DNA from 2 places in the Bacillus sp. HSf4 genome. Region 1 is predicted to be linked to the other one. Evidence: riboswitches for the same ligand, from Rfam matches in the RefSeq annotation. Region 1 holds a riboswitch; the other holds the start of a gene.
The links. Region 1 has a riboswitch for S-adenosylmethionine ahead of P3X63_RS06980 (methionine biosynthesis PLP-dependent protein). Riboswitches for the same ligand answer to the same signal wherever they lie in the genome.
Positions count from the first base shown of each region.

Region 1 (3,414 bases):
CGACGCCGGTGATATCGGTAATGCCGAGCGTCGGATTTGACGGTGTTTCTAAGTAGATGACTTTTGTGTTTTCCTTGATGTTTAAAGCAATTTCATTTAAATCCGTCATATCGACGAATGTGTGCTCAATCCCGAAGCGGCTCAGCACGTCTGTAATCATTCGGTACGTTCCGCCGTAGACATCCTTTGTGACCAGGACATGATCCCCTTTGGACAAAAGCAGAAAAGCGGTGGAAATGGCAGCCATTCCCGAAGAAAACGCAAAGCCGCGCGTCCCCCCTTCCAGCTCGGCGATCGCGTCTTCAAGCGCCTTCCTTGTCGGCGTTCCTGAACGGCTGTAGTCATATTCGCCAAACTGGTCAAATGAGCTTTGATGAAAGGTGGAGGCATGCTGGATCGGTACGCTGACGGCTCCTGTTGTTCCATCGGTTTTATGCTGATTGTGGACAAGCTTTGTCTCGAGTGTCCAATTTCCCTTACTCATCGGCCAACCGCCTCCTCTTTCACTTGCTGCAATGCCTGCTTGAGGTCATCCTTCAAATCCGCTGCATGCTCAATTCCGACCGAAAAACGAAGGAGCCTGTTGCAGACGCCGCCGGCGATGCGGATTTCTTCCGGTATATCCATATGGGTCTGTGTCGCCGGATAGGTGATGAAGCTTTCAACACCTCCAAGGCTTTCGGCGAAGCAGATTGTTTTTAGGTTTTGAAGAAACGGGTTGACCCATTCCTCCTTTTGGACACGGAATGACAGCATGCCGCCTTTTCCCGGATAAAGAACATCGGCAATTTCCTCCTGCTCTTTTAAAAAGGCCGCGAGCTCACGCGCGTTTTCCTCGTGCTGCTTCATTCTGAGGGCCAGCGTCTTCATGCCTCTCATCAAAAGCCAGGAGTCAAACGGTGACAATACTGCGCCGATGGCGTTTTGATGCTGAAACATCTCTTCTGCCAGCTCTTCGTCTTTGGCGACGACAAGCCCTGCCAAAAGGTCGTTATGGCCGCCCAAATACTTTGTCGCACTATGGATAACAAGGTCAGCTCCCAGTTCAATCGGCTTTTGCAGCACCGGGGTGTAAAACGTATTGTCGACAATCAGAAGTAAATCATGGGCTTTGGCGATTCCAGCGACTTTTTGAATATCGGTTTCCTGCATCAGCGGGTTAGTCGGGGTTTCCACAAAAAGCGCTTTTGTGTTCGCCGTGATCTTTGATTTGATACAGTCTTCATCTGCAAAATCATCATACAAAAAGCGCAGACCGTATTTCTTCCATTCATTTTCAAACAGACGGTATGTTCCTCCGTATAAATCCGAGGAAACAATCAGCTCATCTCCGCTTTGAAACAGAGCCATGATCGTCTGAATGGCGGCCATACCCGAACTGAACGCAAAGCCGCGCGTCCCCCCTTCGAGTTTCGCGATCGCATCTTCCACAAGCTGTCTTGTTGGATTTTTTGTGCGGATATAGTCAAATCCGGTTGATTCCCCGATTCCTTTATGCCTGTAGGCGGACGAGAAATAAACGGGGGGGTTGACGGTTCCCGTTATTTCATCACTGCGGTTTCCGATTTGCGCCAATGTTGTTTGTACATGTTCAGTCATATGACACCATCCTTTAAAAAGTAAAAACCCCTTCTTCATAAGAAGAAGGGGGATTATGCGCTTCTTCTTATCTCCCAAGCATTCGCTTGCTGGATTTAGCACCTTGGTACACTGGACAAAGTTCAGTGCAGACCGGTTGCTGAGGTTTCAAAGGGCCAGTCCCTCCACCTCTCGTGATAAGAAATCTGTTTAATTTTCTGATTGTTCTTTACTTTAAACTAATTCAGGACATTTTTCAAGGGTCTTTTTTTTACCTTTCGACCGCCTACATAGTGGTATGATGAAAAAAACGGCCAGTGGGAGGAAGCGATGCCTAAAACACAGCGATTAATCGAATTGATGATGACCATTCAAACAAAGCGAAAATTCACCGCCGGGGAGCTTGCAGCCGAATTCGGGGTTTCCTACCGCACCATTCTCCGGGACTTGGACGAGCTGAGCGCGCTCGGTGTCCCCATCTATTCCGAAACAGGCGCCAATGGAGGCTATTATTTGCTGAATGAGCCGATGCTGCCCCCGCTTTTTTTCACAGAATCTGAGGCAGCCGCCATGTTTTTCGCCTATCAATCTTTGCAGTTTTTTGGCTCGCTGCCCTTCGAAACGGAAACGAGGACGGTTTTAAAAAAATTTTATCATCACCTCCCGGAAAACACGCAAAAGCGGATCGATGCGATGAAGGACAGGATCGTCTTCTGGAATCCGCATCGTCCAAAGGCGGCAGAGCATTTAATCACATTGCTGGATGCCGCTGTAGAGCAATCCGTTTTAACCATCCATTATGAGGGAGCGGCAGAAACGAAAAGATCAATACAGCCGATCGGCTTATACAGCTGGAATGGTTTCTGGTATTTGCCGGCATACTGTTTTAAAAGGCGGGCTTTCCGGCTGTTTCGCGCAGACCGCATTGTCAAAGCGGAAAAAACAACAGACGAACAAGCCCTCTCTCTTCCATATCAATCCGTTCTCAGCTGGATTCAGACTTCTGAAAGCAAGTGTCCGGACCCCGTTCGTTTATGTGCACAATTGACGCCGGCCGGCGTAAGACAGGCGATGTCTGACCTTGATTTGGCGAAAATCGTTGCCATGAATGAAGACGGAAGCGGCTCGATCAATACAGATATTCCAACAGCGGAAATGGACTATATTGCTGACCTATTATGGAATTTAGGCGCTGAAGCTGTTGTGATCGAACCGGCGGAAATCAAAGAGCGCCTAAAACAAAAAGCGGCTGAGCTTTTGGTGCGCTACAGCTGATTTTTTCGAACCATGACAAAAGCTGTCAGGATTGCGTGGTAAGATCAAGGTATATTCACGTAGAAAGGGTGACGCTGATGAATGCTGTTCACACAATGCGAGATGTTCTCTTGCACGAAATGGAAACGGGGGTGCGATCGACATGCCTTCTTTTCGAAAAGGTGAAGGAATCTGACTGGTCCTACCGCCCCGCCGACAACATGCGCAGTCTGAAAGAGCTCGCTTGCCACCTTGCCGCCATACCGGAATCAGACCTGGCGATTATGCAGGAAAAAAAGCAAAGCGATATCGCTGTCATTGAAAACCGCTATGGGGACTTCCAATCTGCGGATGACATGACGCAAGCCATGAAAACAGGCTTTGAACAATTGAAAACCTATTTCGTCTCCATGTCAGATCAAGCATTGTTAACAAAGAAAACAACACCGTTTTATCTTGAAGAAGGCATGACCCAAAGCCGCTGGCTGGCGGAAACATTCACCCATATCTTCCACCACCGCGCCCAGCTGTTCAACTATTTAAAACAGCTTGGTTATCAAGTCAGCATGTTCGATCTCTATA
Region 1 covers NZ_CP120679.1:1,362,823-1,366,236, reverse strand. Annotated here, with positions in the region: gene metC (cystathionine beta-lyase) at 1-484, opposite strand, end outside; gene P3X63_RS06980 (methionine biosynthesis PLP-dependent protein) at 481-1,599, opposite strand; SAM riboswitch class I at 1,664-1,782, opposite strand; gene P3X63_RS06975 (helix-turn-helix transcriptional regulator) at 1,909-2,853, shown strand; gene P3X63_RS06970 (DinB family protein) at 2,931-3,414, shown strand, end outside.

Region 2 (3,414 bases), 1.6 Mb from region 1:
CATTAAGCGTTCTTTTAAAAGGAACAGCTCATTTTGATCGATCAGCCCTTTCCGCTCCAATAAGGCGGCGCCGGCATCGCGAGTCAGCAGTTTTTTCGTCTCAATGACCAGCTTTTTGCGAATGCGATACTCAGAGCCGATCAACTGATAACCGTCTTTTCTCGAATATTGCAAATCCAGCGATTCGTTTCGCAAAGATTCCTTGACGGCCTTCATATCATGGAGCATCGTATTTTTGCTGACCGCTGCAAAGTCAGCCAGCTCTTTTAAAGAATCACGGGCCGGATTTGTGGAGAGTTTAATGACGATCAGGCCCGTTCTCAGTTCCGGCGGAATGTAGTCCAGTTCAACAAATGTTGCCTTTTTCAGCATGATATAAAGGTATTCCCGCGTTTTGTCAGAGATCAAAATGCGGCCGTCTTCTCGGGTAATTTGAATCAAATCCAGCTTCTGCTTGCCAATGTAGTCATTCAGCTGTCTAATATGGCTGCAAATTGCACTTTTATTTTGGCTGATCTCTTTTTCGATCCAATCGACCGTAGAAGAACGATTCATCACTAAATGCTGAACAACGTCTTTTAATTTATTTTTCATCTAATCCCCCCTTCTATCCCGAGACCTTAGTTCTATTATATTTTTAAAGCGACCGGAAATATGGTAGTTGAACACAATTTAGAAAACGCTTTCAAATATCGATTGTGATCATCTTTTTCTGTTTCCGGGATATGATAAATATCTGAAGAAATACCGCCTGAAGGCAGTTTGTCGAAAACCCATTGATCCGGTGTTTTTCCCACAATCTATAAATCAAAGATGTTTAAAATGGACCATTTGATTCATACGTATTTTGCAAACCTGGAATTGAAAGATAACACACTTCAATATGAAGCCTTTGATGCATCACCTTGTTGAACGTTCTCACAACTGCTTTTCAGAAAAAATCACACCTTGAGTCGATTTAATATCATTCAAGGCCATAGACATTTATACGATGCTGTCCAATCCGAAGACATCAAGCAAACCTCGAATGGAACGAATGGCTGCAGAGGAAAATGAAAAATATCAAACGGTATGGAAAAATACCTAAACAGAGAGATTTTTGCCAAATACCATTGACATTTTCATAAAAAGTATTAATATTAAAATTATTATAAAAATCGCATAAAAAAGGTTTTCCTTATCAAGAGTGGTGGAGGGACTGGCCCTGTGAAACCCGGCAACCGCTGTCTATGACAGAATGGTGCTAAATCCTTAAGAGCGTATTCGCGTTCTTGAAGATAAGGAGGAGATTGTCTATCAAGCTCTTCCTTATCAGGAAGAGCTTTTTTATGTTACCAAAACAGAAAGAGGGATCAATCATGACAAATCCAGCAGCTGAACTGTCACAAACGCCAAATCAAAAAAAGGGGCCGTACCGGGCTGATCAAGTGGGCAGCCTTTTGCGGTCAGAACCTGTGAAAAGAGCGCGCCTTCAAAAAGCGTCCGGTGAAATCACCACTGAACAATTGCGCGAAGTCGAGAACGAAGAGATCAAGCGCATCGTTGAAAAACAAAAAGAGATTGGGCTTCAAGCCGTGACAGACGGCGAATTCCGCCGCTCATGGTGGCACTTCGACTTTCTGGAGGGCCTTGACGGTGTAGAGGGTTATACAGCGGACAAGGGAATTCAATTTCACAATGTAGTAACAAAACCGCGCGGCATAAAAGTGACCGGCAAAGTCGATTTTACGAATCATCCAATGCTTGACGATTATCGTTTTCTTCATCGTATTGCCGGAGACCATACGGCGAAAATGACAATTCCGAGCCCGAATATGCTGTTTTTCAGAGGAAAGCTTGATGAAAGCCCGTACGCGGATCTGGATGAGTTCCATCATGATGTGGCCCAAGCTTACAAAAAAGCGATCGACGCGTTTTATGATGCAGGCTGCCGCTATCTGCAGCTTGACGACACAGCTTGGTCCGTATTTTTCTCTGAAAAGGGACACGAACAAATCAAAGCGTTCGGACGCCAGCCTGATGAACTGCGTGAATCCTTCGCCAAAACGATCAATGAAGCGCTTGACGGACGCCCTGATGATTTGACCGTCACCATGCATATTTGCCGCGGAAACTTCCGTTCGACATATGTGGCCTCAGGCGGCTACGACGCGGCCGCGGAAACGATTTTCGACGGACTGAACCTTGACGGACTCTTCCTGGAATTTGACGATGAACGCTCCGGCGGGTTTGAACCGCTTCGTTACGTCAAACGGAAAGATTTACAGATCGTCCTCGGCTTAATTACTTCTAAGTTTGGAGAGCTTGAAGACCCTGCAGCCGTCAAGCGCCGTATTGAAGAAGCTTCCCGCTATGTTGATCTGAGCCAGCTCTGCCTGAGTCCGCAGTGCGGCTTCGCTTCAACGGAAGAGGGAAACCTTTTAACGGAAGAACAGCAGTGGGAAAAACTGCGCCATGTAATTGACATTGCAGAAGATGTGTGGAAATAAAAACACGCGTTTGAGACATACCGTAATCGGTATGTCTCTTTTTTTTGCCCGCGTTTTTACAATTTAAAAATCCTTCTTGATTTGTTCATAGTTTGATCATATTTGGCTTCTATAATGCATGTAAGTGAGGTGACCGAATAATGGAAAAGAAAAGGAAAATTGATATCTTTCTTGTATTGATTCTCGCATTATCTGCATGTTTAAACCTTTACGGCATCTGGAATAACGACACAGACAACGCCTACTATACGGCGGCCGTTGAGAGTATGACCCAAAGCTTTCATAATTTCTTTTACGCATCTTTTGACCCGGCAGGCTTTGTAACGGTTGATAAACCGCCTGTCGCATTATGGATTCAAACACTGTTCGCTCTCGTATTCGGCGTGCACGGCTGGAGCGTCGTTCTGCCCGAAGCGATTGCTGAAGTGATCTCTGTATCACTCTTGTACTTTATTGTAAAACCGACCTTCGGAAAAACGGCGGCAAGAATAGCGGCTCTCGTGATGGCATGTACACCGATTGCCGTTGCCGTCAGCCATACAAACAACGTTGACAGCATTCTCGTCCTTTGTTTGATGATCGCAACATGGATGTTGTTTAAAGCCGTCCGCAAAGGAAAAATCGGATGGCTGCTCGGAGCCTTCTGTATGGTCGGCGTCGGCTTTAACGTCAAAATGCTGCAAGCTTATATGGTATTGCCTGCATTCATGCTATTTTACCTGATGGCAGCAAAGACGACGATTCGCAAAAAAATCGTTTCCCTTATCACAGCAGTTATCGTTCTGGCAGGTGTTTCCGTTTCCTGGGCGGTCATCGTCGACAGCCAGCCGGAAAGTTCGCGGCCTTATATCGGAAGCAGCCAAACCAACTCGGTACTGGAGCTCGCTTTTGGCTACAACGGAATCCAGCGTCTTACCGGACAAAA
Region 2 covers NZ_CP120679.1:4,198,927-4,202,340, forward strand. Annotated here, with positions in the region: gene P3X63_RS21655 (BglG family transcription antiterminator) at 1-594, opposite strand, end outside; SAM riboswitch class I at 1,175-1,284, shown strand; gene P3X63_RS21660 (5-methyltetrahydropteroyltriglutamate--homocysteine S-methyltransferase) at 1,329-2,489, shown strand; gene P3X63_RS21665 (glycosyltransferase family 39 protein) at 2,630-3,414, shown strand, end outside.
Region 2: another riboswitch for S-adenosylmethionine. It lies ahead of P3X63_RS21660 (5-methyltetrahydropteroyltriglutamate--homocysteine S-methyltransferase); the one in region 1 lies ahead of P3X63_RS06980 (methionine biosynthesis PLP-dependent protein).